DNA from 2 places in the Gordonia sp. B8661-1 genome. Region 1 is predicted to be linked to the other one. Evidence: riboswitches for the same ligand, from Rfam matches in the RefSeq annotation. Region 1 holds a riboswitch; the other holds the start of a gene.
The links. Region 1 has a riboswitch for thiamine pyrophosphate ahead of thiC (phosphomethylpyrimidine synthase ThiC). Riboswitches for the same ligand answer to the same signal wherever they lie in the genome.

Region 1 (15,212 bases):
GCCGCGGCCAGCGCCTCGGCCGGATCACCGGTCCACGGGGTCGCGGTCCGCTGTCCGTTCTCCTCGACGATCACCTCGTCACGGGTCACGAGGATGCGTGCACGCACACCGGCCGCAAAGGTCCATCGCCGATCCCGTTCGTAGACGACGTATTCACCGAATCGGCCGGACGCCGCCCATGCCGCGCACACCTGAGCGGCGATCGAACCATCCCACGGGCCGGCCACTCCCGGCCCGGTGCGATCATCCGTGTGCGCATCAACGGTCAACGACATGTCACTTCGTTCCTTCGTCTTCGTGCGGCCGTCTCCGTCGGGTATCCCCGCGAGCCGGCCACCTCACCCTCGTTCACGAACATCGGCGAACCCGACCGGTCGCCTACTTAGGACAGCCTAAACTATTCTCCGTCGGACTCAAGCTAAGGCTAACCTAAGCGCCTGTGATTGAATACCGGCATGGCGAGTGACCAGGCGACCCCCTCCGACCCCGGTTCCGATCTCCTGTCCGATCTGAGCACGGGATTCGCACCCCATCCCCCCGAGGCGGCCCAGCGCTACCGGAACGCGGGCCTGTTCCGTGATCGGCAACTCTGGCAGATCCTCGACGCCCAAGCCGATGCCACACCGGACGCCCCGGCCGTCACCGACGCCTCGGTCGACGGACCGCGCTCGCTGACCTATGCCGAACTACGGACCGCCGCATGGCGACGGGCCGCCGGATTCGTCGCCGCCGGACTACGGCCCGGCCGGCGAGTCATCCTGCAACTGAACAACTCCGCGAACTTCGCGATCACCTTTCTGGGCCTGCTCCGCGCCGGCGTGGTCCCCGTGATGACCCTGCCCGCGCACCGAATCTCCGAAATCGCCCATCTGGCGGCGGGTGCCGGGGCCGTCGGTTACATCGGCGAGGACGGCAGGCGCGGCTTCGATTTCCGGGAACTCGCGCGCGAACTCACCGAGCGCGTACCGACCGTCGATTCGGTGTTCATCTCCGGCGATCCCGGACCGTTCGCGCCTCTGCCCGACGCCGATCCGGATACGGTCGAGTTCCCCGAACCGGCGGATCCTGATCTGCCCGTGCTGTTCCTGGTCTCCGGCGGCACCACCGGCCTGCCGAAACTGATCGCCCGCACCCACAACGACTACGAGTTCAATGCCCGCCGTTCCGCGGAGGTGGCCGAACTCGGTTCCGCGGACACCTACCTCGTCGCGTTGCCCGCGGCGCACAACTTTCCGCTGAGCTGCCCGGGCATCCTCGGTACCCTGGGCGTCGGCGGACATCTGGTCTTCACCGACAACCCGAGTCCCGATCACACCTTCGAGCTCATCGAGCAGCACCGGGTCACCGTCACCGCACTGGTCCCGGCGCTGGCCCAACTATGGTGCGCGGCAACCGAATGGGAAGCGGCCGACATCACGTCACTGCGCCTCCTGCAGGTGGGTGGCGCCAAACTCGCCGAACCCGACGCGATCGCACTCGATGCCGCGCTCGGCGACGTCGTGCAGCAGGTCTTCGGCATGGCGGAGGGACTCATCAACTACACCCGTCTCGACGACCCGCGCGATCTCGTCCATGCCGTGCAGGGGGCGCCGATGTCGGAGTTCGACGAGGTGCGCGTGGTCGACGAGAACGGACGCGACGTACCGGCGGGCACCGAGGGCGAACTGCTCACCCGCGGCCCCTGCACCATCCGCGGGTATTACCGCGCCGACGAACACAACGCCCGCTCGTTCACCCCGGACGGCTATTACCGCTCCGGCGACAAGGTGCGCCTGATGCCGTCCGGCCACCTCGCCGTGACCGGACGGATCAAGGACACCATCGTCCGCGCGGGTGAGAACGTCGCCGCCGACGACGTCGAGGAGAACCTGCTCGCACATCCGTCCATCTGGCAGGCCGCCGTGGTCGGGCTACCGGATGACTCGCTGGGCGAAAAGATCTGCGCGGCAGTGGTTCTCTCCCTGGATGCACCGCGCGAAGCGCCGCTCGAACTGTCCACCGTCCGGGGGTTCCTGCTGGATCGGGGGCTCGCGGCGTTCAAGGCGCCGGACTCGCTGGCGATCGTGTCCCGGCTGCCGGTCACCCCGGTCGGCAAGATCGACAAGGCCCGCCTGCGCGACGAACTCCTCGCCTGAGGAACACGCGGTCGGCACTCAGGCGTACGGCTTGCCCTCGACCCAGTAGGCCATCGACTTCACCGATTTGCGGGAGATCCCGTAGTCGTTCTTGAAGATGCCGGCGACGGCCCGTGTACTCGCGGATTCCAGTGCCACCCAACCGAAATAGCCGCTCGCCGGGAAGGCAGCGGCACGCACCGCGTCGACGATGGCCGTGCCGTCGCTGCGCGGAATCCAGTGCACGGTCTGCCCGTCACGCAGGCGTAGCGGCAGCTCGGTGTCCCGCTCGTGTTGATACTCGAACCAGATCGTCACCGGCACATCGGGATTCGGAAGTTCCGCGATGGCGTCGAGCAGCGAGTTGATCGCCGCCAGCGACGCGGTGTCCCCCGCGAGCAACCAGCCCTGTGCGGCCGGTTCGGGAAACTCGAACTTCGATCCCATGAGGGTGGCGGCCACGGTGTCACCGGGCTGCGCCCGCCCGGCCCAGTCGGCGGCCGTGCCCTCGTGGACGGCGAACTCGATGGCGAAGGAGTCCGTCGCCGGGTCCGGGTCCACGAGTGTGTAGCCACGCTGATGCAGCTTGCCGTCGGCCTCGAACCACAGACGCATCCACATCGTCGGATGCACCGACTTCTCCCTGAGCACGCCACCGCCGGTGAAGCCAAGGCGCAGGTACTCGTCGGTGACACGCTCGGTCGAGGTCACGGTCAGTTCGTAGTCGTCGCCACCGAGCAACTTGAGCATCGCACCCTGCCACCCGCGGCCCGGCGCCTTGCTCCCGGCAGCGACCTGCTGCACATCCTTGGACATTCGGTTACCCCTTTCCCGAGTGCCGACCGCATGACGACACACTGAGTTGAGGGTAGCCTAACCTCACGCGCGTCTACGCCGGGGCGACCGCCACGACGCCGGGATGCGCATCGAGGTAGCTCTTCGTGAACGTGCAGACCGGACGCAGGCGCGCACCCTGTTCGCGCACATAGTTGATCGCACCGCAGGTCAGCCGGGTGCCGAGACCGTGTCCGGTGTATTCGTCGTACAACACGGTGTGCAGGACGGTGACGGTCTTCCGTCCGTCGACGACCTCGGTGTTGTACCCGAGCACACCGACCAGGTCGCCGGCCACCCAGAGTTCGAACCGCTCGCGCTCCGTGTTGTGCACGACCTGCGAGATCTGCTGCAGGATCGACCGCGCAGATTGCGGCGGCCGACTGCGATGCTTCTTCTGCACGTATCCCTCCCCGAGGCTCATCCGTCGATCGGTCGTTGTCCGGCTCCACCCCAGCCGACAGCGACACGGATACAGCCTTATGTGATTCCGGTCACACCCTATCGTACGCAAGGTCCGCGACGTGGGATGTCACCGACAAAGAATTCACGAAAAGTGTCTCCTTTTATAGGAACTGAAAACCGACATAACCGGCGACGCGGCGGAATCCGCGGTCACTCGTATGTCCGACATCCGGGCCGGGACACCCCGGGCGGCGTCCCGGCGGTACCAGTACGGTGGGACGTGACCGGCAGCCCGGAGGCACATCCGACGGGCGCGGCGACACAACTCAACCAACGCGGGGGCTCCCACGATCACCGGGGGCTGAGATGGCGACAGGCGGTCGCCGACCGCCTGAACCTGTCCGGGTAATGCCGGCGTAGGGAGACGCATTATGGGCACACATCTATCCGCGGACTCGGCAACCACCGACGTGCAGTTGACCACCGGTCCCATCGAAGGCAGCACCAAGCACTACCTGCCGGTAGGCGACCTCCGCGTCCCGGTACGGCGGATCGGCCTCACCGACGGCACCCATCTCGATGTCTACGACACGTCGGGGCCGTACACGGATTCCACCGCCGTCATCGATCTCGACGCAGGCCTGCCCGCCACCCGTGACACCTGGCCGCGGCCGGAGCCCCTCGACGGAGCGGCCACCCAGCTCGCCTGGGCACGCGCGGGCATCGTCACCGAGGAGATGCGATTCATCGCGGCCCGCGAAGGCGTGGACGCCGAGGTCGTCCGCACCGAGGTCGCGTCAGGCCGCGCGGTGATTCCGGCGAACCACAGACACCCCGAGTCGGAGCCGATGATCATCGGAAAGGCGTTCGCGGTCAAGGTGAATGCGAATATCGGCAACTCCGCGGTCACGAGTTCGGTGGCCGAGGAGGTGGAGAAAATGGTGTGGGCGACCCGCTGGGGCGCGGACACCATCATGGACCTCTCCACCGGCAAGGACATCCACCTCACACGCGAGTGGATTCTGCGCAATTCGCCGGTCCCGGTCGGGACGGTCCCGATCTATCAGGCGCTGGAGAAGGTCAACGGTGATCCCACCAAGCTGACCTGGGAGATCTACCGCGACACCGTAATCGAGCAGGCCGAACAGGGCGTCGACTACATGACCGTGCATGCGGGCGTCCTGCTCCGGTATGTCCCGCTCACCGCGCGCAGGGTCACCGGCATCGTGTCGCGAGGCGGTTCCATCATGGCGGCCTGGTGTCTCGCCCATCATCAGGAATCCTTCCTGTACACGCATTTCGACGAACTGTGCGAGATATTCGCGCGCTACGACATCACCTTCTCGCTCGGCGACGGGCTGCGGCCGGGCTCCATCGCCGACGCCAATGACGAGGCGCAATTCGCCGAACTGCGCACGCTCGGCGAGCTCACCCGGATCGCGAAATCCCATGGTGTACAGGTGATGATCGAAGGACCCGGCCACGTCCCGATGCACAAGATCGCGGAGAACGTCCGACTGGAGGAGGAGTGGTGCGAGGAGGCACCCTTTTACACTCTCGGACCGCTGGCCACCGACATCGCACCGGCCTACGATCACATCACCTCCGCGATCGGTGCGGCGATGATCGCGCAGGCCGGAACCGCGATGCTCTGCTACGTGACCCCGAAGGAGCATCTCGGCCTGCCGAACCGCGACGATGTGAAGGTCGGTGTCATCACCTACAAGATCGCCGCGCATTCCGCCGACCTGGCAAAGGGACATCCGCGAGCCCAGGAACGCGACGACGCATTGTCCAAGGCGCGCTTCGAGTTCCGGTGGAACGATCAGTTCAACCTCTCCCTGGACCCGGATACCGCACGCGAGTATCACGACGAGACGATGCCGGCCGAACCCGCGAAGACCGCACATTTCTGCTCGATGTGCGGACCGAAGTTCTGCTCGATGCGCATCTCCGCGGATGTCCGCACGTACGCGGAGGAGAACGGCTTGGTGACCGCCGAGGACATCGACGCGAAGATCGACGCCGAGATGGCCGCCAAATCGGCCGAATTCGCCGAATCGGGCAACCGCGTGTATCTCCCGGTCGAGTCCGCGCGGTGACCGAGTCCGTCGGGGGCCCGCCCCTGCTGCCGGCACCGGAGGCGGGCGCCACACCTGTACGGGTGCTGACGATCGCCGGCTCCGACTCCGGCGGCGGGGCGGGAATTCAGGCCGACATGCGCACGTTCGCGATGCTCGGCCTGCACGGCTGCGTGGCCGTGACTGCCGTGACGGTCCAGAATTCGGTGGGGGTCAGTGGTTTTCAGGAGATCACCCCGAAGACGGTCGCGGCCCAGATTCGCGCGGTCGTCGACGACATCGGCGTATCCGCGGTCAAGACCGGCATGCTGGCGTCGGCACCGATCATCGATGCCGTCGTGGACACCTGCCGGGAACTGGGCATCGGGGGCGACGGTCCGATTCCACTCGTCGTCGATCCGGTCTGCGCCTCCATGCACGGCGATCAACTGCTCGCCGATTCCGCCCTGGACACCCTGCGCACCAGGCTGATCCCCATCGCCTCGATGGTCACGCCGAATCTCGACGAGGTGCGGCTGATCACCGACGTCACGGTCGTCGACGAACAGACGCAGCGTGCCGCCGCACGAGCGCTGCATGCCCTCGGCGCACGGTGGGCGCTGGTCAAGGGTGGGCATCTCCGGGCCAGCACGCAGAGCCCCGACCTGCTCTACGACGGAATCGAGTTCCGCGGGTTCGATCATGAGCGCATCGACACCCCACACGATCACGGCGCAGGTGACACGCTGGCTGCGGCATCGGTATGCGCTCTCGCACATGGGTTTCCGATGCCGGACGCCGTGCGATTCGCCAAGCAGTGGGTGACGTGCGGATTACAGGCCGCCTACCCGCTGGGCGCCGGCCATGGCCCGGTCAACCCGCTGTGGCGCCTCCGCGTACCGACGGCGATCGAGTAGCCGGTCAGGACCGGGTCTCGATACGCGGCGGGCTCGCTACGCTCGCACGCCACTACTCGACAAACAGCAACCGCGAGCCCCTCCACGTATCGAGATCACTTCTGCCAGCCGATGTCCTCGACGGGTCCCACGAAGAACTGCCCCGCACCGTAATTGGCGAGACCGCGTTTCACCGCGATCATCGCGGGACCGTTGAACAGCGGCAGGTTGGAGAACTGCCGGAAGGCACGTCGCTCGACGTCATTGCCCGCGGCGATCTGGGCCTGCTCGTCGGCGATCGTGCCGACCTTCCGTATCTCGGCGTCCAGTTCCGGTGTGCCGGCGCCGGTCCGGTTGAGTTGGCTTCCGGAACACCATGTCTGGCACAAATACGCCATCCCGAAGGGATCGGTCGACGAGAATCCCATCAGGAACAGGTCGAACTCCTTGTTGATGAACACTTTCGAGAAATCGGCCGACGCCCGCTTACGGACCGTGAGATCAATCCCGACCTTCCTCAGGATGGCCTGCAGGGCGCGACTCAGATTCAGACTGGTCACGTCATCGGAGATGTTCGGGAACTCCAGTACCAGGCGTTGACCATCACGTGTGCGGATTCCGTCGTCGCCGACCCGCCAGCCGGCCGCATCGAGCAAGGCTCGTGATCGCTCGGGGTCATACCGCACGGTCCCTGTGATGTTGTCGCGGTAGCCGGGCTGGAAACCGTACATGATCAGCGATCCCGGCAGATCCTCCGTGTAGCCCAGTCCGGTGAATCGGATACGGGCCAGTGTCTCGCGGTCGATGCCGAGCAGCAACGCCTCGCGTACTCGGATGTCGGTGAGCAAAGGTGCCTCGATGTTCAGCAGCAGGAGCCCCTTCTGAGGTGAGGCCGACGTCCGGATATCGATGTCATCCATCGTCAGCACCTGCGCCCGTGTGTCTTTCGAACCGACAGCGGCCGCGTCGAGTTCACCGTTGCGGAACGCGTTCATGGCGGCCTGAGCTTCCATCTGCCGGAACACGCGGCGGTCCAGCTTTCCCGGCTTCCCCCACCACATCGGATTCCGCTCGAAGACCACGGTGCCCGCATTCTTGTCGTAGGAGGCTAGACGGTAGGGCCCGGCTCCCCATTCCGGATGCGGTTGTTGCACATAGCCCTTGTTGAAGGTCTCCGGATCGCTCGCGTTCGGGTTCACCACATCGTTGAACAGCCCGTCGGGCCATGCGTACGTGCCGTGAAAGCGCACCACGGCCTGCCGGTCGTCGACTCCGCGCGATACCGAGTCGATACGGTCGTATCCGTCGGAGGAACCGACCACATACCGGGGATCCGCACCCGAATTGGTGCGCCACGTCGCGACGAAGGATCGATAGTCGATGGGCGTGCCGTCGTTGTACCGCGCCTTCGGGTTGATCGTGTAGGTGATCACCGTGTTGCCGTCCACTACCTCCCGCCGGACGCCGGTCAGGTAATCGGGATTGGCGGAGTAGGTGCCATCGGGTGAGAAATGTGCCAGCGTCGGGTTGTACCACCGCCACAGGAGTCGCGTGTACGCCGAGCCATCGGCCTGGAAAGTGTTCCACTGCGGTGTCACCTCGACGAGCGCCGTGGTGAGACTGCCGCCGTCGCGGATATTCTCCCGCGGTTGTTCGTTGATGTCGGCGCCGGTCGTCGAGACCACCGAATCATCCAGCGCCACACCGCACCCGGTGATCGCCGCCAGCCCCACGACAATCGTCGCAACGAGCACGCCGACGCGGCGTACTGATGATCTCACCGGTTCACCTCCGCGAAATGGCATGCGACATCGTGTGTCGCCTCATCGAGGCCGAGCGCCCGCAGCGCGGGAGCCTCGGTCCGGCATTTCTGTTGCGATGCCTCGTCCAGTGTGGGGTGCAGGGGGCAGCGCCCGGCGAAGGGACATCCGTCGGGCATATCCGCGGGACTCGGCGGCTCGCCGCGGAGGACGATCGGGGTTCGTTCCCGTTCCACACGCGGATCGGGTACCGGTACGGCCGAGATCAGTGCCCGGGTGTACGGATGCATCGGCGCCCCGAAAACCGTTTCCACCGTGCCCACTTCGACGAACTCACCGAGATACATCACCGCGACCCGGTCGGCGACATGGCGGATCACCGACAGATCGTGTGCCACCACGAGATAGGCGGCGTCGGTCGTCTGCTGAAGATCGCGGATCAGATTGACGATCTCCGCCTGCACCGACACATCGAGTGCGGACAGCGGTTCGTCGAGAACGATCAGTGCCGGGTCGAGTGCGAGAGCACGAGCGATCGCGAGCCGTTGGCGCTGGCCTCCGGAGAACGCGACGGGGAACCGGTCCGACTGTGCCGGATCGAGGCCGACGCGCCGCATCAGATCCGCCACCCGCTCCTCGGTGTCGGCACGCGACATCCCGGTGACACGTAGGGGTTCCGCGATGACGTCGAACGCCGTCAATCGTGGATCGAGTGCCTGCGCCGGATCCTGGAAGACGATCGAGACGTCGCGGCGCAGTCGGCGCACCGACCGGCGGCCGAGTGTCGCCGGGTCCACGCCACCGATGCGCACCACCCCGGCCGGCTGCGCGAAATCCATCACCTCCAGCAGGGTGGTGGATTTGCCACTGCCGGATTCGCCCACGATGGCCAGGGTTTCGCCGCGCCGGATGTCGAAGCTGATGCCGTTGACGGCACGCACCGTGCCGACGCGGCGTTTGAGAAAACCACTGGTGAGGGGGAATTCCCGGCGCATGTCACGGATCTCGAGAGCAGCCGCTTCCTCGCGGGTGCGCACGGCGACGTCCCGTCGTCCCGGCGGCGGCACCGGGAACACCGGTGCGCCGTCGATCCGGCCGTCCTCGATCGAATCCACGCGTACACAGGCGACGCGGTGCCCACCGGCATCGGAGTCGACCACTTCGCGCAATTCCGGCTCACCGGAACGGCATTCGTCGGTGGCGATGGGACAGCGGGGCGCGAACTGGCACTGCCCGACCGGATCGATCAGCACCGGGGGCGCTCCCGGTATCGGGATGAGCGCGTCGGTGAGCCGGTCCATGCGCGGTACCGCACCGAGCAAACCGATGGTGTAGGGCATCCGAGGTGCGTGGAACACCGTGTCCACATCGGCTGACTCGACGGTCCGGCCGCCGTACATGACCAGCACGTCGTCCGCGGTCCCCGCGACCACTCCGAGATCGTGGGTGATGAGCAGCATCGCGGCGCCCGTTTCCCGTTGTGCGGCAGCGAGAACGGACAGGATCTGAGCCTGGACCGTGACGTCCAGCGCGGTGGTCGGTTCATCGGCGATGATGACGGCCGGGTCGTTGGCGACGGCCATTGCGATCATCACGCGCTGGCGCATACCGCCGGACAGCTCGTGCGGGAAGGCCGCCGCACGGCGTCTCGGATCGGGGATGCCGACCAGTTCGAGGAGTTCGACGGCCCGGTGCGCCGCTTGCTTCTTGCCGATGCTGCGATGGACGCGCAGCGCCTCGACGATCTGCGCCCCCACCGTGAATACCGGGGTCAGTGACGACATCGGATCCTGGAAGATCATCGCGATGTCGTTGCCACGCACCCTCGACAGGTCGGCGTCCGAGCGCCCGAGCAGGTCGTCGCCGCGCAGCCGCACCGATCCGGAGACCTCGGCGTGATCCGGTAACAGTCCGAGGATCGCCATGGCGGACACCGATTTACCCGAACCGGATTCGCCGACGATGGCGGTCGTGCGACCGGGCACAAGGTCCAGCGACAACCCGCGCACGGCCTCCACCGGCCCGGCCTCGCTACCGAATGTCACCCGCAGATCCCGTACCTCGAGAATGGGTGACCCGCTCGGTGTCGTCGACGTGCTCATAGGCGCGCTCCCGCATTCGACGACGGATCCAGGGCGTCCCGCAAGCCGTCCGCGATCAACGCCATCGACACCGTCAGCAGGGCCAGTGCTCCCGCGGGGAACCAGAACAGCCACGGCGATGCCGCTAGTGCGCCCACCCCGGACTGCAGCAGTGACCCGAGGGACACGTCGGGAATCTGCACACCGAAGCCCAGGAAGCTCAGGCCGGTCTCGGCGAGCACCGTGCCCACCACGCCGAGGGCGAAGTTGATGACGAGCAGGGATGCCATGTTCGGCAGGATGTGCCGGGCGACGATGACCAGCGGCGCTTCTCCGTAATACCGTGCGGCCGTGACATAGTCGCGTTCCTTGATGGACAGCGCCAGGGAATGCACGATGCGTGCGAGCATCATCCAGCCGAAGGCCGTGAGCACTACGATGAGCCATCGCCAGTCGCCCCCGGATCTGTTGGCGACGAGCGCGAGGATCAGGAACGTCGGCACGACGAGCAGCAGGTGGATGACGGCGAGGATCACGCGCTGGACCCATCCACCGAAGTACGCGGCGATGCCACCGACGAAGGCCGCGATCACCGTACTGCCGGCCGCGACGACCAGTGCGATCACCAGTGACCGCTGCAATCCGTGGACCACCTGCGCATACAGATCGTTGCCCGCGTCGTTGGTACCGAACCAATGTCCCGACGAGGGACCGAACCCGATCGCGAGGAAATCGCTGTCGGTATACGAGTACGTGCTGAACAGACCACCGAACACCGCGAATGCGACCAGTCCGGCGAAGATCACCAGACCGGCAACCGCCGGTCTGTTCCGCACGAAACGCGCCGCGATGATCCGGGCGCGTCCGGATCTCCTCCGTGCCACCGGCGACGGCGTATCCGGCTCCAATTCCGTTGGCAATGCCGTCATCTCAACTCACCCGCACTCTCGGATCGAGGTAGACCACGGCGATATCGGCGAGAATCGCGCCGATCGCGGTCGCCACCGCACCGAAGGCCGCGACCGCCACCACGCCGTGAATGTCATTGGTGGCGATGGACGTGACGAAGTATCGGCCCATGCCCTCCCAGCCGAAGATCGTCTCGGTGATGACGGCGCCGGTGAACACCGCCGGAATGGTGAAGGCTATGCCGACGGCAACCGGGATGATCGCGGTGCGCAACGCGTGACGTCGTACGGCGGCATGGCGCGTCAGGCCTTTCGCGCGAGCGGTGCGCACGTAATCGGCATTGATGGTGTCGAGCAACAACGACCGCTGCATCAGGTGCGTCCCGGCGTACTGGACGGCCACGAGCGTGATCGTCGGCAGGATCAGATGTTTCACGCGGTCGGCGAGAACGGGCCAGAACCCGTGGACGTCCACGCCGGCCGCCCCGGAGACGTAGACGACGGTGTGCCCCACCTGCTGATTCAATGAGATCGCGAGCAGCACGACGGCCAGACCCGCCACCGCGACCGGAATGTTGAGCATCGCGATGGAGATCAGCTGCCAGGCACGATCGGCGAATCGGTACTGACGCAACGCGGTGTAGACGCCGAGCGCGATTCCGAGGACGGTGGCGATGACGGTCGCCGCCGCCAGCAGTTGCACCGACGTCATCATCCGGTGCCCGACCTGATCGGCGACACTCACGCCGACCGGCGTGCGACCCCAATCCCAATGCACCACAATCCCCGTCAACCACTGCCACCAGCGTTCCAGGATCGGCGTCTTGTCATTGAGGTTATAGGTGTTCAGCGCCTCGTCGACGACATGCTCGGGTACCGGTGGTCGCCGGATGGCGTAGTTCGAGCGCGGGTCGAGAAACCACGTGGCGAGGAAGTACGTGAGGTTGGTCGCGAGACAGACGAGCGCCGCCCAGGTGACCAGGCGTCTGGCCAGGTATCCGATCACACAGACCTCGTCATCGTGGTTCTCGTCGTCGGGAGACGCCCATGGGAACGCCCCCGACGTCAGGTCGAATCATTGTGTCAGCGACTCCCCGGTCCCGTCTCGCCACGCGCCCGAATGCATACTTTTCGTCGCCGGAAGCCGCGTGACGTGCACCGACCAATCGATGTATGCGGCTGCACAGGATTCTCGGTCGATCGACAGGTATCCGTTGCGGCATAGCGGTTTACGCCGGTGACAAGCTCCAAGGTCACGACTCGGCATCGATAGTTAGGGAGTCTAATAACGTGGTGCAGAATGGAGAGCGCGTGTCGCGCTCAATCTCTCCGCGCACGGTCTCGCCACTCGCGGGTTCGCCGGGGAACGTTCGGGGTGAGCACGACTCTCCAGACTCGATGGTCCTCGCGACTCCTCCCCTTCGTCGCGAGGGCCATCGACTGGCTTTGGCACAACGGAAGTTGCGTCGGCGTCAACCCGATGTTGACGCCGAGGGCGCGTCAACATACGGTTGACGCATGGCCGATTCGCCCACCACCCCCACCATCCTTCGCCATGTCCGCCTCGACGACCTGATCTCCGCGATCCGGACCGTCCACGACAACCCTCTCGATCAGCTCACCGACGCGATGAACGCCGCCGAACACCTCGGGGACATCGCCGATCACCTCATCGGCCACTTCGTCGATCAGGCGCGCCGTGCCGGCGCATCCTGGACCGAGATCGGCACCAGCATGGGGGTGAGCAAGCAGGCCGCACAGAAGCGATTCGTCGCCAAGCCGCCTTCCGGGCAAGTGGCCGATGATTCGGCTGACGATCCGAATCCGTTCGGCCGCTTCACACCTCGCGCCCGCAACGTCGTCGTCGAGGCTCACAACATCGCGCTGGCCGAGAACCAGCAGGCCGTCAGCCCCGAGCATCTCGTCCGCGGTCTCGCGGTGGCACCGGAATCCGTGGCGGAGTTGGCATTACGCGCACAGGGCGTCGCTCTGGCGGACCTGGTCACCGCCTGCACACCGGACGGCGGCGACGCCACCTCCGAGTCGCCGAGCGAACCGGGCGGCGACGTGGTGCCCTACGACGACCGCGCACGCGCGGTCCTGGAATCCACGGCTACCACCTCGATTGCCTTGGGCCACAACTTCATCGGTACCGAACACCTGCTGCTGGCACTGTTCACCGACGATGCGGTCGCCGCCGTGCTCAACGGTCTGGGCGCGACCGCCGCGGACACCCGTTCCACCGTGGTCGAGTTACTGGATCAGTTCACCACCTGAGGAGTGATCCGGTCAGCTGTCGTCCTCGTCGACGTAATGGACCGCGGCCTCCTCGGCCGAGGCACCGGCGCCGTCGATGCCCACGTCCTCGGCGACGGCCTCCGAGTCCACATCGGGACCGACGCCCTCGTCCGGCGCCACCAATCGTCCCGCTCGACCGTCGCCGACCTCGCGATCCGCCGACGCGAACTCGCTGTCGTCCTCGGGGCGATCGGATTCGTGTGAGCGCCAATCGTTTCGCACGCGCCCCTGATCGTCGAGCTCGTCGAGCGGGTCCTCGGCGTTCCAGGGATCCGGTTCCTCCTCGGCGAGATGCTGATCGAGGGATTCGTTGCCGCTCTGCTCGTCCGGACCAAGTCCGGCATAGGCGCCGCTGGGACGGTAATCGGGAGGGGAGTATCCCTCATCGAGTACATCGTCCACACCACGGTCCACCAGCGTGTCCTGCGGCTGGAGCTGGTCGTCGGGATCCAGGCTGTACTCGCCGTCGTCAGGGTTGTCGATGTCTCGATCTGTCATGCCTTTCACGATGCCACCGCACGACGGCAGCGGCCACCGATCGGCCGAAGTCGCGGTATCCCGACGGCCCTCGAGGGAGCGGCCATGACGATCCCGGCGCTATCAGAAAAAGAAACCGCTGTCACACAGTCAGGGGTTTTGTATTGTCATCGCCATGACGACACCTTCCGATCCGAACAATCCCGGTGCCCCCGACTTCGGCGGCGGCCAGGGACAGAACCCCGAGGCCGGTCAACCCGGCACCACGCCTCCCGGCGCCACCCCGCCCGGTGGCCAATCCCACGATCCCTATTCGGCACCGCAATCGGGCGGTTTCACGCCCCCGTCCGGTGGTGAGACGCCCGGATACCAGGCCCCTCAGGGCGGGTACGGCGACCAGCCCGGCTACGGCACACAGCCCGGCTACGGCGCACAACCGGGCTACGGAACGGACCCCGGCTACGGCGCTCAGCCCGGTTATGGAGCGCCCCCCGGCTACGGCGCTCAGCCCGGTTACGGAACCGATCCGGCGTACGGCACCGGATACGGCGCACCCGGCTTCGCGCCCGCACAGTTCTCCGTCGGCGAGGCGATCAGCTACGGCTGGGAGCGCTTCAAGGCGAACCCGCTGCCGTGGATCCTGGTGATCCTGCTCGGTACCGTCGTCAGCGGCATCATCAACATCCTGGGTCAGATGCTCTCCGACGGCGACAACTTCGTACTGCCGGCCATCATCTCGGTCCTCGGCGCGATCGTGAACATCATCTTCCAGGGCGCCTACGTGCGCGGCGGCCTCGACGAGGTGAACGGTCAGCGACCGCAGATCGGTGACTTCTTCAACCTCAAGTTCGGTGCGGTCATCCTCGCCGCGGTGCTCGTCGGCATCGGAACCTTCGTCGGCCTGATCCTGCTCATCATCCCGGGCCTCATCTTCGCGTTCCTGTCCTACTGGACAATGCATTTCGTCGTTGACCGCGACCTCGACCCGATCGCCGCCATCAAGGCCAGCTTCAGTGTGATCAGCAAGAACGTCGGGCCGCTGCTGCTGCTCGCGCTCGCCGTCATCGGCCTGAACATCGTCGGTGCGATCCTCTGCCTGGTCGGCCTGCTCGTCACCATCCCGGTCACCACGATCGCGGTGGTCTACGCCTACCGCCACTTCACCGGCGGCCCGATCGCCCCGGCCGGTGCCGTCGCAGGTCAGCCCACCGGGTTCTGAGCCCGCACGATCGACTCCGCATCGGCCGTCACCCCTCTCGGGGTGGCGGCCGATCTCATATCCACCCCGAACGGTCCGAGCGAATCGCACACCGCTTGTCCCCGTTTCGGAGACAATGACCTCATGCTCGACGAGATGCAGGACGAGGCCGCAGCACTGT
Region 2 (15,212 bases), on a different contig from region 1:
ACATCAGCTCGCCGGTCCGATGGTTCCCGGCGTGGTGGCCGCGGTGATGCGTAATCGCCTCAACGGCCTGGTGCGCAAGCGGGAGGAAGCCCGCAAGGTCGTGGTGACCGGCAAGGGGGTCTTCCCCGGCGGAACCCGGGCCATCCGGCGTGAGCGTCGCGAGAACACCTACCTGGAGGTCGAGGAACGGGAACGGCTCTTCGCCGGCCTGACATGCACCCCGACCCCCAACGTCAATACCTCCGGATACATGCGCCGGGCCGGTACGGTCGCCATGGATCGCATCGCGGGCGTCGTCGGACAGTTCGCCAGCCGGTCGGGATATCCGCAGGCCGGGCAGTGGGCGAGCCAGATCCTGACCCCGCCTCCGGCGGAGGAGCCCGCTCCGACCACTCCGGCACCGTCACGGGGCGCGGTCTTCGCCGACGGCTACGAGACGCTGCTCTTCCTGGCCGGTCACTACTACGACCGCATCATGCGGAACCCGGCGTGGCGTTCCGATCACTTCGAGGTCCAGCGCACCCAGGTCAACCTGCACGCCGAGCTGGCCGAGATCAGCGCCGACGTCATCGCGCTGCGTGCGGTGCGGATCGACCTCGACCGCGCCCGTCGCAACGGCGGCTTCGACCGGTCCTTCGCCGAGAGCATCGACAAGCGCGAGACCACGCTGCGACCCGTGTGGACCGAACTCATCGATCGGGTGCAGGCCCTCGGTGAGGTCGCGCATGTCGTCGAGTCCGCCGCCGTGGAACTGCGGGTGCTGGCCGAATACGACCGCGCGTCGACGATCGACGAGCGCATCGATCACTTGATCGCCCGCTCGGGTGATCGCGAGATCTCGCGCGACAATGCGATTCGCCTCAAAGAGCAGGTGCGCAGCGGTGAGGAGCAGCTGCGGCTGTATCGGGATGTGTTGCAGGGCAACATCGCCCGTATCGGTCCGGGGGCGTATACACGGCAGCTGCCGGAACGCTACGAGCGCTCCTGACCGGTCGGGTCAGCGCGTCCAGGACCGCAGATAGTCCTTCTCGGTGGCGGTGAGCCGCCGCAGGGTGTGTGCCTCCACGTCGACGACGGCCATCTGGGTGCTCGCCACGCATGCGGGTTTCGTCGACGGATCGTCGCCCGCGGCCCGGATCTCGTAGCCGATGGTGAAGTCCACCGACCGCGACGCGGTGATCCACATGCCGATCTGCAGCGGGGAATCCGAATGCCGCAGTTGCCGCTGATAGCGGATCTCGACGTGCACGATCATGGCGCTGGTGATCAGCGGTGCGTACTCCTCGCCCGCACTCATCAGCCACTGGATGCGTGCCTCCTCCATCAGCGTCACCATCCGGGCGTGATTGATGTGGCCGAACGCGTCCATGTCCGACCAGCGAACCCCCACCTGCGCGACGAAGGCGAAGCCGTCCTCGGTCAGTGATCCTGCACTCATCGTCGTTGCCTCCATCCGGGACTTTCACCCAATCGTGACCCGATCCGGTCAACCGACCGCGCTTTCGAGTTTCCGGGAAACCTACTCATCAGTACCCTGGGAGGCGTTCGAGGTCCCTGCGGGGGCGGATTCCCGGGTGGTGCAAAACAGATATGCGCATGTCTCAGTGGCGGTCGGCGGTGGCCGCGTTCGCCGTGGCGTCGTTGTGCGCTGCGGTGCCGTCGGTGGCGAATGCCGCACCCGGCCGGGTGAAGGTCGCACAGATCTCGAAGTCGGTGAAGCTCAGCCCACTGCGGACCGACGTTTGGGTGGACTCGCCGTCCATGGGCGGCAAAACGAAGGTATCCGTGCTGACCCCGCAGTATGGCGGCGGACCGCGGCCGACCGTGTACCTGCTCGACGGTGCCGACGCCGGCCAGAACGTGAGCGACTGGATCACCAAGGGCCGCGCGGGTCGATTCTTCGCCGACAAGAACGTCAACGTGGTGCTGCCTGCCGGTGGCGCGGGCAGCTTCTATACGAACTGGGTGAAGAAGGATCCGAAGCTGGGCAAGCCGCAGTGGGAGACCTTCCTGGCCAAGGAACTGCCCCCGTTGATCGATCGCCGCTTCGACGGCACCGGCCGCAACGCCATCATCGGACTGTCGATGGGTGGTCAGTCCGCGTTCACCCTCGCCATGCGTCATCCGTCGCTCTACACCGGAATCGCGTCCCTGAGCGGTTGCCCGCAGGTGTCCGGTCCGGTGAACGAAAGCTATGTGCGCACCACCGTCGCGAAGAGCGGCGGCGACGCCACCAACATGTGGGGTCCGTTCGGTTCGGCCGAGTGGGATGCCCACGATCCGAGCCAGCATCTCGACAAGCTGCGCGGGAAGAACATCTTCCTGTCGGCCGGGTCCGGAGCCGTCGGCCCGCTGGATCTGACCGCACCGAGCGACCCGGAGGACGGTCCCAAGCAGGCCGTCACCGCCGCTGGTTCGGCACTGGAGCTCGGCGCCTGGCGGTGCTCACTGGAATTCGCCGGCACGCTCCGCGCGAATCAGGTGCGCTTCACCGACGGCTTCCGGCTGATCGGTACCCACACCTGGGCGTACTGGGAGCGTGACCTGCCGGTTGCCTGGCGCACCATCGCGCGCGGCCTCTAGTTCTGCGCGGCCCACGCCTCCGCCGCCGCGAGGAACACGTCGTTCTCCGTGCGGTCGGTGACGGTCACCCGTACGCCGTCCCCCGCGAAAGGTCGCACGATGACGCCGCTCTCGGTGCAGTGCGCGCCGAAGCCCGCGGCATCGTCGCCGAGATCCAGCCACACGAAATTGGCCTGTGAATCCGGCACCCGGAAACCGAGCTCCCGCAGACGGTCGGTGACGCGGGCACGTTCGGCAACGACCGCGTCGGTGCGGGCGAGGAGTTCGTCGGCGGCATCGAGGCTGGCGATGGCCGCGCGCTGCGCGAGGGTGTTCACCGAGAACGGCACGTGGACCTTGCCGAGCGCCACGATCACCTGCGGGTCCGCGATGGCGTATCCCACGCGCAGACCGGCCAGGCCGTATGCCTTGGAGAAGGTGCGCAGCACGACGACGTTCCGGAACTCGCGGATCAGTTCGTCGGCGTCGTACGCCTGCTCCTCGGTGGGCCGGACGTACTCGAAGTACGCCTCGTCGAGCGCCACCAGCACGTCGGACGGCACGCGCTGCAGGAAGGCGCGCAGATCGTCGGCGGTGACGACGGTGCCCGTCGGGTTGTTGGGATTGCAGACGAAGATCAGCCGGGTCCGCTCGGTGATCGCATCGGCCATCGCGGGCAGGTCGAAGACCTGATCGTCGGTGAGCGGAATCTGCACGGGCGTCGCGCCCGCGACACGCGTCGCGAGCGGATACGTCTCGAACGACCGCCAGCCGAACAGCACCTCGTCGCCTGGCCCGGCCGTGATGGTGATCAGGTTCTGGCACAGGCTCACCGAGCCGCAGCCGACCTGGATGCGATCTTCGGTCACCCCGTGCTTCTTCGCCAGTTCGGCCGTCAGATCGACCATGGCGTTGTCCGGGTACCGGTTGAGGCCCGCGGCGGCCTCCGCGATGGCGTCCCGCACGCTGGGCAGCGGTCCGTCGACGACCTCGTTGCTGGCCAGCTTCACGGCACCCGGGAAGGTCTTCCCCGGCACGTAGGCGGGCAGGTCGTCGAGGTCGGGGCGGATGCGCAACGTCACCCGTCAACAGTAGGACCGTGCCCGTGACGTCGCCAAACCCGTCCGCACGCACCCGCTGTCCACGTGGTTTGCTTCCGCGGCGCGAGGGTGTGTAATCTTTCGCTTCGGCGGTTCGAAAGGACTTCCGTCAGGAGGCGTGCCAGAGCGGCCGAATGGGATTCACTGCTAATGAATTGTCTCGCTAAAACGGGACCGGAGGTTCAAATCCTCTCGCCTCCGCCGACCCGGCGGTCTCCGACCGCGGAGGTACAACTGAATAGCACGCGCCCGTAGCTCAACGGATAGAGCACTTGACTACGGATCAAGAGGTTTGGGGTTCGAATCCCTACGGGCGCACCACGGAATCCCCGCACTCACGAGTGCGGGGATTCTTTGTGTTCCAGCGCTGTACCCATGCCTGCCCACAAATTCTTCCCCGTACAGCCACACCGACTGGATTATCCAGTCGGCCACGCTCTCCGGGGAATTTTGTGTGGCGGATCTTCCTCGGACAGCCGTCAGAACAGCGAGTCCGGCCGGACGAAGTTCGCGAGGTCGACGAGTAGGAAGCGGTTGGCGCGGTTGAGGCGGGTCTGGCGGGCCAGAGCGCGGAGGGATTGCTCGGTGCCCATGCGGAGCCCGGGTTCGGTGAACGGGTAGCCGAGGATCTTGGTGGAGCCGGTGTCGACGTCGGGATGGGCGTGCACCCAGCCGAGGGCGCCGCCGAGGACGATCAGCAGCAGTCGTTGTTTGCGCGGATCACCGTCGGGGTATCGGGAGACGCGGAGCGCCGCCTCGACGACCTGTTCGCGGGTCACGTCGGCGGGGTTGCGGCCGTGGATGAGCGCGATGATCGAGGTGGCTCGCGCGGTGTTGTAGTGGCGACTGGTGGCGGGCACCTCGTCGAGTGGTTCGATGGCGCCGCGGATGTCGCCGGCCGCGACGGCCAGGCGGGCGAGCCCGAAGGCCGCGGTGACGATGCCGTGGTCGGTGAGCCACAGGTCGTGATAGTGGTGACGGGCCGAGTCGTACAGCGCCGTGATGCGTTTGCTGTGTGCGGCGGCCGAGGTGTTCTCGGTGGACAGCCAGCGGCCGATCAGTTCGGCGGTTCCGGCGACGGCCAGTTTGGGGGCGACCTCGCCCGGCATCGCACCGAGTACTTCGCTGAACCGTTCGTGGGCCAGTTCGGGTTCGTCGTTCATCAGTGCGCAGATCGCGAGATACCAGTGCAGGCGCCACGAATCCCCGTGGTGCACCGATACCTCCCGCAGCAGGTTGAGCGCGGTGTCCACGTCGTCGAGCTCCAGATGCGCGCGGGCCTCCGCCAGATCGATCTCGAGCGACGGGTGCGGATTGTCGCTGGGGGCGTCGAACAGTGAGGAGAAGCCGTCGGCGCGGGCGGCGTGGATGGAGTCGAGGGTCTGGCGGGGATCGGACAGTGCGGCCGAACTGAGCAGTCCCGCAGCCGGATCCGTCGGATCGACGAGCGGCAGGGGAAGAGCGCGCGCGATGTCCACCGGATCGTAGAACGCGGCCTGCCCGGGATCGTAGAACCCGTCGACAGGCGCCAGCATCAGATCGGTGCCGAAGGTCGAGCGCTGCGGCGTGAACACCGTGGACATCGACGGTCGCGGCACACCGGTGTGCGCGGCGACGACCTCCCGCAGCACATTCAGCACCTGCGTGGACATTTCGTCGGTGGACGCGAACCGCTCGGCGGGATCCTCGGCGGTCGCGCGCTGCAGCAGCAGATGGAACGACGGATTGTCGGCGAGGATCGGGGTGCTCGACGCGTCGGGCAGACCGTCGAGCAATCGTCCGCCGGCCTTGGGCATGTCGATGGTGAGGGCGGCCAGGGTGCGGCCGATGCTGTAGATGTCGGTGGCGATCTGCGGGCCGGTCTTCACGATCTCCGGAGCCTGGAAACCCGGTGTGCCGTACAGATGTCCGTAGCCGTTGATGGGCGACACCGCACCGAGGTCGATCAACTTCACCTCGTCGCTGCTGACCATGATGTTGTCGGGTTTGACGTCGTTGTAGACCAGGCCGACCGAATGCAGATAACCAACGGCCGGAAGGACTTCCAGCATGTAGGCCATCGCCGTCTCGATGGACATCAGCTCGGGTTTGCCCGCGTCGTCGGTGGTGAGCTGCTTCAGTGTCTGTCCGCCGACGTACTCCATCACGATGTAGCCGAAGGGCGCGTCGTAATCGGCCGCGTACTCGACGAAGTTGTAGATCTTCACGATGCCCGGGTGATTCACCGATGCCAGGAACTGGCGTTCGGCGAGCGCCACGGCCTGCGCCTCGGCGTCCGACGAGTTCAGCAAACCCTTCAGGACCACCGGACGTTCGGACACGTTGTGGTCGATGGCGAGATAGATCCATCCGAGGCCGCCGTGGGCGATGGCACCGGTGATCTCGTACTGGTCGGCGACCACCGTGCCGGGCTTCAGACCGGGGACGAAGGAGTACCGTGCACCGCAGTGCGGGCACTCTCCGGCGATCGGCCCCTTGCCGGGACCGTTGGTGCGGCCCAAGGGTTTTCCGCACTTCCAGCAGTTCCGTTTGCGCTCGGGGATGATCGGATCGGTGAGGACCGCGTCGTCGGGCTCGGTGTCGATGATCTTCGGCATCTCGACGAGGCCGCTGCCCAGTCGCCGATCGTGCACACGGGAACGCTTCGACGGTATGAGCCGCTTGCCGCGTGCGGTCGCCGCGGTCACACCGGTCTGGATCGTCGGACCGGAACGGCCCGACACCCTATCCGTCGACAGGTCGCGCAGCACCGGCGAAACCCCCTGCGTGCCCGGATCGAACTCCGCCGCCTGGGTGCCGAGATCGGGCACCGCCGCCTGGGTACCCGGATCGAAGTCCGCGGCCTGCGTCCCCACGTCGGGTACCGCGGCCTGGGTGCCCACGTCCGGATCGTCGGCGCACAGGTCTTCGCGGCTCACCGCCTGGGTGCCCGGATCGGACGGGTTGTCCTGCTTGTTGACGTCGGCCTCCATCGTCATCAGTCCCGATACGTCGGTAGTGGTGGGCCGGCGCCGGGGCCGAGGATGGTCAGCCACCGGTTGTACATCTGCTGCCATTCACCGCTCGCGCGCACCTGCGAGAGGACACCGTTCACGAATCGGACCATGTCGTCCTGTCCCTTCGGGATCCCGACCCCGTAATACTCCGCCCCCAGGCTCGGGCCGACCACCTGCACCCACGGATCCTGTTCGGCGAGCCCGGCGAGGATCGCGTCGTCGGTGGACACCGCGTCGGCCTGTCCCTGCTGCATGAGGACCAGGCAGTCGGCCCAGGTCGTGGTGGTGATCATCCGGGCTCGCGGCGCGATCGACTGGATGCGCCCGATCGACGTGGAGCCGCGGGCCGCACATACGCGTTTGTTCGCCAGGTTGTCGGGGCCTTTGATATTCGAGTCGCGGATAGCCATGATGCGTTGCGATGCAATGTAATACGGCGCTGAATAGGCGATGGTGTCGCTGCGCGAGCAGGTGATGCTCATGGTCTTCACGACGATGTCGACGGTGCGGTCCTTGAGTGCTTGGACGCGTTCGGCGGAACTGAGGACGCTGTATTCGATGCGGTCGGGTGAGCCGAAGATGGCCTTGGCGACGGCGCGTGCGATATCCACGTCGAAGCCCTGGATGTCGCCGGTGATGGGGTCGCGGAAGCTGAACAGGTTGCTGCCGATGTCGAGGCCGACGATCAACCGTCCGCGTCCGAGGATCTGCCCCATCGTGGTGGTCGGCGGCATCTTGCCCGCGTCCGGCATCGTGCCCGGCGGTCGCAGACTGGTGATGGCGTCGCAGTTCTCCGACGACGGCGCGGGCTCGCGGGGCACATCGGTTTCGACGCCGGGGGGTAGCGGACGATCGGCGGAGGCGACCGGTGGCCTGGACTCGGGGGCCGGGAACACGCAGCCGGCACACAGGGCGACGAGCACCGCGCAGAGGACTGCCGGCAGCCCGCGGCGCGCAAACGTTCTCCGGTGCGTCATCGGTACTCCCGGATGCGCGGGATGAGGCCGACGACCACGGCGGCGGCCGCGAAGAGCGTCAGCATCAGGATGCCGGTGCCGGTGAAGCCGAGGACGCGTTGCGCGGTGTTGATGTCGTCGCGGAAGGAGGTGCGGGTGTCGGTGATGGCGTCCACGAGCGCATCGTCGAGCTCGGAGTACGCGCGCGCCGTCGTGCCCGCCCCGTCGCCGACGGACAGGACACCCGCACCGGCGAAGTCGCCGGTCCGCATCTTCTCCCGGACCCGGCCGTCGAGATCGCGCCACCGGTTCAATTCATCGGTGGCGGTGCGCAGGTCCCGGTCCGAGACGGCTCCGGAGTCGCGGCGGTTCTTTTCCAGTCTGGTGAGGATCGCGTCGATCTGGTCGGTCGAGTCGGTGAAGGTCTTCTCCAGGTTGCCCTGGTCCCCGCGGCGGACCAGCGACAGGGTCTGCGCGGAACGTGCCTGCTGGGTGAGGATGCGGGCGCTGGTGAGTTCCCGGAGAGGATCGGCACCGTCGGTGCGCGCACCGTTCGTGGCGGCGACCGAGGTCAGTCCGGAGACGAGCAGCCAGATCGCACCACCGCCCACGGCCACGAATGCGCAGAGCAGACCGATGTTGAACTTCCGCCGGGTCCGGCGGGCCAGGTAGCGGTTGGCCAGCACCAGCGCGGCGATGACGAGCAGAAGTACGACGTATACGCCCCACGGAGGTACGGTCAGTGCCCGCTGCGGATCGGCGATGGCCATCGACCGTCGCTCGTACAGACGCTGCGCCGCAGGCAGAATCGTGTCCTGCATGAGTGCCGACGCCTGCCCCAGATACGACGACCCGACGGGGTTGCCGAGGCGATTGTTCACGCGAGCGGTTTCGATCAGACCGGAGTAGACCGGGATGTCGACGGCCAGGATCTGCAGATCGTCGGCGACACTCTCCCGGATCTCCTGGCTCGCTTCACGTTCGGTCCCGCCCGCCGCCGTCACGAGTGCTGCGGACGCGGTGGCCATGGCGTCGGAATAGCGCGTGCGTAGTTGCGCGGGTTCGAGACCGCCGGCGATGAACGCCGAGTTCGCGGAGGCGTCGGCGATGGACAGCGAACTGTAGAGCACCTGCGACGCCTCGGCGAGCGGCTCGGTGGTGGTGATCAGCTCACGCAGGGTCTGCGTGCGATTCTCCAGCGACGACGATGCGTACAGTCCGGTGCCGACACAGGCGATGGCCAGTGCCAGCAGCATCAGCACCAGTTTTCCGGGGCTGGTCACCGAATAATGTCGCAGGGTCGTCAACGGCGACTGGGTACGTTCGCGGGCGCCGCTCATCAGTTCACGGCGGTCGGCGAGGATCTGGCGAATGGGTGGTGACGTCGGCCCGGCTCGCATACTGCGGCCCGCGCGTGTCAACGCGCTGCGCATCGGCGAGGCCTCATGCGTCACGGCCGGAATCCCCTCGATGGTGCGGTGTCGATGGAACGAGTTGGCGGCGGCCTCGAGTGCCGGCTGATACCGGCGTCACGTTCACGGCCATACCTTCTCTGTCGTCTCGGACGGGTCACACGTTTCGTCTTCTGGGATCGTTTTCACCCTATCCCTCACCTGCGGTGTGGTGCGCGATGTAAGAGCCCGTGTCCGGTTCGTGATCTTGGGTGTTCCGCGTGCGTGAATGGTGGCCAGTCGCGGAGTCGTTGCCCTACCGTGGAGGCGCAGCGATCGGAGGCGGAGTGCGCGGAGACGGCGATGGTTGGGTCATCGACCCGGATGGTTCTCGCTATTGGGGACGGCACGGCGCGGCCGGTCTGCTGCTGCGAGCGCCACTGGCGGACGGCACGATGTCGGTGCTGCTCCAGCACCGGGCCGTGTGGTCGCATCAGGGCGGCACCTGGGCGCTGCCGGGCGGCGCGCGTGACTCCCATGAGAGTGCGGTCGACACCGCCGTCCGCGAGGCGGGCGAGGAAGCCGGCATCGGTCACGAGGAATTGCGGGTCGTCGCGACGATCGTCACGCATGAGGCGCCCAGCGGCTGGTCCTATACGACGGTGATCGCGGAGGTCGACGCACCGCTGGAGACCGTGGCCAACGGTGAGTCCGCAGAACTTCGCTGGGTGCCGGAGGCCGAGGTGATCGCACTCCCGCTGCACCCGGCCTTCGAGGGCGCGTGGCCGGGACTGCTCGCCCGTCTCACGTCGATCAGCAGCGAATGATCCGCGGGATCACTCGCTCAGACGATTGGCGCCCGCGATGAGTGCGTTGATGTTGGCCTCGTCGCCGGTGGCGCCGTTGCCGTAGGCCCAGCACTGGCGATTGTCGCGCTCGCAGAGCAGGAACGTGGTGATCGCGCCCTCGACGTTCCGCTGGTGCAGGCTGACGATCTGCACCGGTGCGCCGATCTCGTGGAGCATTGACGTCATCGCGCCGATCGGTCCGGTGGACTGGGCCTGCAACGACATGATGCGGTCGGCGTAGGCGATGGTCGCGCGGCAGGTGATTAGGTCTTCGCGGTCGGGTTCGACGGTCCAGGAACCCAGGCGGATGGAGCCGCTGGGGGCGTATTCGTCGGCGAATCCTTGCCAGGTCATGCCGGATGCCTCCTCACGAATGCCTCGGGGAAGGGCGCACCCGAACCGCGTGGCGAACGGGTCGCGGGAACTCGACGCGGATCGGCTGCCCTGTGGTGTGTCACAAGGCCAGGATGGTCGGGCTGAATGAAGTGTGTGCATCGTCTGAATGTCGTTTCGGTCGAAAAATGATGACCGACGAAAGAGCGCGCAACGACCCCGCAGCGGGGGGTCGGTCGAATCAGACCCCGCTGCGGCGGGTTACGAGCTTGCTCAGCGTGCGTGACATGATCCGACCACACTAACAGAGGAGACCCGATGACGACGACCCCGTTTGCGGCACTCGAACGGATCCTGTCCGAACGCTGGACATGCAGGCAGTTCCGGCCCGATCCGGTACCGCGCGCCGACATCGAACGTCTGTTGCGGCTCGCGCAGCGGACGCCCTCGTGGTGCAACACGCAGCCGTGGCAGGTCGTCGTTACCGAGGGCGAGGGAACCGAACGACTCCGCAAGGCTCTGCTCGAGCATGTCGACGGCGGTGGCGCGATCGGGTCCGACATCGCGTGGCCGCCCGGATACGAGGGTGTGTACCGCGACCGTCGCCGCGAGTGCGGGTTCCAGCTGTACGAGACCGCGGGGATCGCACGCGACGACCATGCCGGCCGGCTCGCCCAGATGCGCCGCAATTTCGAGCTCTTCGACGCCCCGCACGTCGCGATCGTGACGACCGCTCCGTCTCTGGGCACCTACGGTGCGGTGGATACCGGGCTCTACATCGGAACGTTCCTCCTGGCCGCGCAGGCTCTCGGGCTCGGCGCCTCGCCGCAGGCGGCGCTGGCGTCGTATTCGCCTGTGCTGCACGAACATCTCGGTATCCCGGAGGATCGCCACATCGTCGCGGGTATCTCCTTCGGTTACGCCGACACCGACGCCCCCATCAACGGGTTCCGGACCTCGCGTGCCGACCTCGACGACGTGGTGACCTTCGTCGACAAGTGATCAACCGGCGACGGCGGCGCGCAACGCCGAGGCCGCGGCGGCCGGGTCGTCGGCGGCGGTGATGGCCCGCACCACGACGATCCGTTCCGCTCCGGCGGCGACGACCTCAGGCAGCCGCTGGGGGTCGATGCCGCCGATGGCGAACCAGGGTTTGCCGGTGCCGGTCGCGGCGGCCGCCGACACCAGGCCGAGTCCGGGGGCGCTGCGTCCGGGTTTCGTGGGCGTCGGCCAGCACGGTCCGACGCAAAAGTAGTCGACCTCGCCGTCGGCCTCGGCGGCGCGCATCTGCTCCTCGTCATGCGTCGACAGGCCGATGACGACATCCGGTCCGACGATCCGGCGTGCGTCGGCCGGGGTCAGATCGCCCTGCCCGACGTGCAGGACGTCGGCCCCGGACAGTGCGGCGATGTCGGCGCGATCGTTCACCGCGAGCAGGGCGCCGTGCCGGTCGGTCACCTCGCGCAGTCGCGCCAGCAGTGCCAATTCCTCACGGGCCTCGAAGTCCTCGCTCTTGTCGCGGATCTGCACGATGTCGACGCCGCCCGCGACCGCCTGTTCGACGAAGTCCAGCAGCCGTTGCCCACCCGGATCGGCGGGATCGCGGCGCGCGTCGGTGCACAGGTAGAGCCGGGCGGTGCCGAGGCGTTCGCGGATCGGGTCTCGTGGGACGGTCACCTGCGCAACGCTAGGCTGGTTGGCGGAGACACGGGAGCCCGGGGGTACGCCGGGCTGAGAGTGCGGACGCCGCCGCTGACCGTTTGACCTGATCCGGGTAATGCCGGCGAAGGAAGGACAGCAGATGGAAACGCTCGCCGTCGTCGGAGGCGGGGTCATCGGCCTGACGTGCGCGCTGGCCGCCGTGGACGCCGGACGCGCGGTCACGGTGTTCGACGATCCGTCCGGCGACCGCGCCGGCTGGGTGGCCGCCGGGATGCTCGGCTCTCTCGGCGAAGGTCTGCCCGGCGAGGACGCACTTCTCGAACTCTCCGTGGCGTCCGTGCGCCGGTGGCCGGATCTTGTTGCGCGACTGGGAGAACCGTCGGTCATGGCGGCGACGGACTCGCTGTTCGTCGCGGCCACCGCGGCCGACGCCGCGCATTTCGCGGGCCTCGCGGAGTTCGTCTGGGCGCAGCATCCGCGGGCCCGGCACGATCTCCGCGCGGTCGGTGCGGCCGAGGCCCGGGAGCTGGAGCCGTCGCTCGGCCCGCGGGTGCACAGCGGTCATCTCGTGAACGGTGAAGGGGCCGTGGACAATCGGCTGTTGATCGACAGACTGCGCACGGCGCTGTCCGATGCCGGTGCCGAGGTCGTGGACCGCCGGATCGACGATGTCGCTGACATCGGCGCGGATCAGGTCGTGGTGGCGGCCGGTCTCGGCTCCGGCCCGCTGGTTCCCGATCTCGGCCTGTATCCGGCGAAGGGGGAGATCCTGCGACTGCGAGCAACCCGATGGTCGGTGCCGCCGCCGTCCCGGGTGATCCGCGGACGCATCGACGGACGAGCCGTCTACCTGGTGCCCCGGCATGACGGAGTGGTCGTCGGCGCAACACAATACGAGCCGTACGACGGCACGGTCGGCAGTCCGGAGGTGGGCGGTGTCGCCGATCTGCTCGCCGATGCGACCGAACTCATGCCCGGATTGCGCACCTACGAGCTCGTCGAAGCGGGTGCCGGTGCCCGCCCCTGTTCGGCCGACGGTCTGCCCGTCATTCGCCGGCTCGACGACCGGACCGTGATCGCCACCGGGCACGGGCGCAACGGAATCCTGTTGGCGCCGTACACCGCCGATGCCGTACTGGCACTCCTCGACGACCCGACCCTCGCTACCCCACCCGCCCCGCGGAAAGGAGACATCCCGTGCTGAATCTCATCGTGAACGGAGAGGCTACCCCGATGGCGCCGGGGTCGTCGGTGGCCGACCTGGTGACGGCCCTCGGCCTGCCGGACCGGGGGATCGCCATCGCCCTCGACGGCGAGGTGGTCCCGCGCGGTGGCTGGAATCGCTTGCTGGACAACGATTCGACCGTGGAGATCGTCACCGCTGTCCAGGGCGGGTGAGCACGATGACCGCATCCGACCCGCTCCGCATCGCGGACCGCACCTTCGGCTCCCGACTCATCATGGGCACCGGTGGAATCGCGAATCTCGCTGTGCTGGAACGTGCTCTGGTCGCCTCCGGAACCGAGCTCACCACCGTCGCGCTCCGTCGAGTCAGTCCGACCTCGCGCACCGGGATGATCGACCTCCTGCGCCGTCTCGACATCGCGATCCTGCCGAACACCGCGGGTTGCCACACCACGGCGGAGGCCGTGCTGACCGCGCAACTGGCGCGGGAGGCCGTCGAAACACACTGGGTGAAACTCGAGGTCGTCGCCGACGAGCGGACGCTGCTGCCCGATCCCGTCGAGTTGCTGACCGCGGCCCGGCAGCTCGTCGACGACGGATTCGCGGTCCTCGCCTACACCAACGACGATCCGGTGCTCGCCGCGCGGCTCCAGGATGCCGGGGTGGCTGCGGTGATGCCGCTCGGCTCGCCCATCGGCACCGGTCTGGGCATCGCCAATCCGCACAACATCGAGATGATCGTCGATGCCGCCCGGGTTCCGGTCGTCCTCGACGCGGGTATCGGTACCGCCAGCGATGCCGCGCTGGCGATGGAGCTGGGCTGCGACGCCGTATTGCTGGCGTCGGCCGTGACCCGCGCCGACGACCCCGAACGGATGGCCCTCGCCATGCGGCACGCGGTGCTGGCCGGGCGGGCCGCACACGGTGCTGGACGCATACCGAAACGGTTCTGGGCACGCGCGTCGTCACCGGAGCGCTGAAGAACCGGACACGGCAACGATAGGGTCGTGGCGTGATCAGAGTCGAGAATCTGACGAAGGACTTCGGACGGGTCCGCGCCGTCGACAGCCTGACCTTCGATGTGCGGCCCGGTCTGGTGACCGGCTTCCTCGGACCGAACGGTGCGGGCAAGTCCACCACGATGCGCATGATGCTCGGGCTGGACCGGCCGACGGCGGGCACCGCGACCATCAACGGCCAGGCGTACGCCGACCTCGAGAACCCGCTGCGGCAGGTCGGTGCACTCCTCGACGCCCGCTGGGTGCATCCGAACCGGAGTGCGCGGTCCCATCTGCGGTGGATGGCCGCGGCGAGCCGAATCCCCGAATCCCGGGTCGACGAGGTCCTGGAGATGGTCGGGCTCACCCAGGTCGCGAACAAACGTGCGGGCGGCTTCTCGCTGGGCATGTCCCAGCGGCTGGGACTGGCCGGCGCGTTGCTCGGTGATCCGGGCACGTTGCTGTTCGACGAGCCGGTGAACGGTCTCGACCCCGAGGGCATCGTCTGGATTCGCGGCTTCATGCGCAGCCTGGCCGCCGAGGGCCGCACCGTCCTGGTGTCCAGTCACCTGCTCACCGAGATGTCCCTGACCGCCGATCACCTGGTGGTGATCGGCCGCGGCAGGCTCATCGCCGACTGCTCGGTGGCGGAGTTCACCGCGCAGGCCGCACGGTCGGTTCGCGTGCGGAGTCCCCAACTGCCCGCCCTGCACCAGGTCCTCGCCGAGGCCGGACTGCGGGTCACGCCGGGCACCGGTCAGGACGGACAGCCGTTCCTGTCGGTCGCCGACGTCGTCACCGATCAGGTGGGTGACATCGCCGCGCGTGCGGGACTCGTCCTCCACGAATTGTCCAGCACCACCGCCTCACTGGAGGAAGTGTTCATGTCGATGACGGCCGGCGCCGTGCAGTACCGAGGGGAGGGCGGGCAGTGATTCCGTCGATCAATGCCGAGCGCATCAAACTGCTCTCCACTCGTTCGCCCTATTGGTGCGTCGGGATCGTCGTGGTTCTCGGTCTCGGTTTCGCCGCGATCGTCGGCGTGTCGACGAGATCGCTCGACGGCGCGCCGTTCACCCCCGCCGAATCGGCGTCGGCCGCACTGGTCGGGATCAACCTGTTCGGCGGCCTGGTGCTGATGATCATGGGTGTCATCGCGGTGACCAGCGAATACCGATTCG

Region 2: another riboswitch for thiamine pyrophosphate. It lies ahead of thiO (glycine oxidase ThiO); the one in region 1 lies ahead of thiC (phosphomethylpyrimidine synthase ThiC).

Annotation. Positions count from the first base shown of each region.
Region 1 covers NZ_JCAHRL010000010.1:138,504-153,715, forward strand. Annotated here, with positions in the region: gene AC4JJG_RS18720 (salicylate synthase) at 1-275, opposite strand, end outside; gene AC4JJG_RS18725 ((2,3-dihydroxybenzoyl)adenylate synthase) at 456-2,135, shown strand; gene AC4JJG_RS18730 (siderophore-interacting protein) at 2,154-2,930, opposite strand; gene AC4JJG_RS18735 (GNAT family N-acetyltransferase) at 3,004-3,351, opposite strand; TPP riboswitch at 3,679-3,793, shown strand; gene thiC (phosphomethylpyrimidine synthase ThiC) at 3,785-5,455, shown strand; gene thiD (bifunctional hydroxymethylpyrimidine kinase/phosphomethylpyrimidine kinase) at 5,452-6,330, shown strand; gene AC4JJG_RS18750 (ABC transporter family substrate-binding protein) at 6,426-8,090, opposite strand; gene AC4JJG_RS18755 (dipeptide ABC transporter ATP-binding protein) at 8,087-10,171, opposite strand; gene AC4JJG_RS18760 (ABC transporter permease) at 10,168-11,079, opposite strand; gene AC4JJG_RS18765 (ABC transporter permease) at 11,081-12,064, opposite strand; gene AC4JJG_RS18770 (Clp protease N-terminal domain-containing protein) at 12,577-13,335, shown strand; gene AC4JJG_RS18775 (DUF5709 domain-containing protein) at 13,348-13,854, opposite strand; gene AC4JJG_RS18780 (hypothetical protein) at 14,009-15,052, shown strand; gene AC4JJG_RS18785 (hypothetical protein) at 15,176-15,212, shown strand, end outside.
Region 2 covers NZ_JCAHRL010000007.1:139,397-154,608, reverse strand. Annotated here, with positions in the region: gene AC4JJG_RS15650 (hypothetical protein) at 1-988, shown strand, start outside; gene AC4JJG_RS15645 (acyl-CoA thioesterase) at 998-1,438, opposite strand; gene AC4JJG_RS15640 (hypothetical protein) at 1,602-1,763, opposite strand; gene AC4JJG_RS15635 (alpha/beta hydrolase) at 1,687-2,583, shown strand; gene hisC (histidinol-phosphate transaminase) at 2,580-3,644, opposite strand; tRNA gene AC4JJG_RS15625 (tRNA-Ser) at 3,775-3,863, shown strand; tRNA gene AC4JJG_RS15620 (tRNA-Arg) at 3,908-3,983, shown strand; gene AC4JJG_RS15615 (serine/threonine-protein kinase) at 4,142-6,640, opposite strand; gene AC4JJG_RS15610 (glutamate ABC transporter substrate-binding protein) at 6,640-7,635, opposite strand; gene AC4JJG_RS15605 (GlnX family signal transduction membrane protein) at 7,632-9,068, opposite strand; gene AC4JJG_RS15600 (NUDIX hydrolase) at 9,353-9,832, shown strand; gene AC4JJG_RS15595 (hypothetical protein) at 9,842-10,207, opposite strand; gene AC4JJG_RS15590 (nitroreductase) at 10,505-11,188, shown strand; gene thiE (thiamine phosphate synthase) at 11,189-11,863, opposite strand; TPP riboswitch at 11,893-11,979, shown strand; gene thiO (glycine oxidase ThiO) at 11,988-13,052, shown strand; gene thiS (sulfur carrier protein ThiS) at 13,049-13,246, shown strand; gene AC4JJG_RS15570 (thiazole synthase) at 13,252-14,013, shown strand; gene AC4JJG_RS15565 (ABC transporter ATP-binding protein) at 14,046-14,966, shown strand; gene AC4JJG_RS15560 (ABC transporter permease) at 14,966-15,212, shown strand, end outside.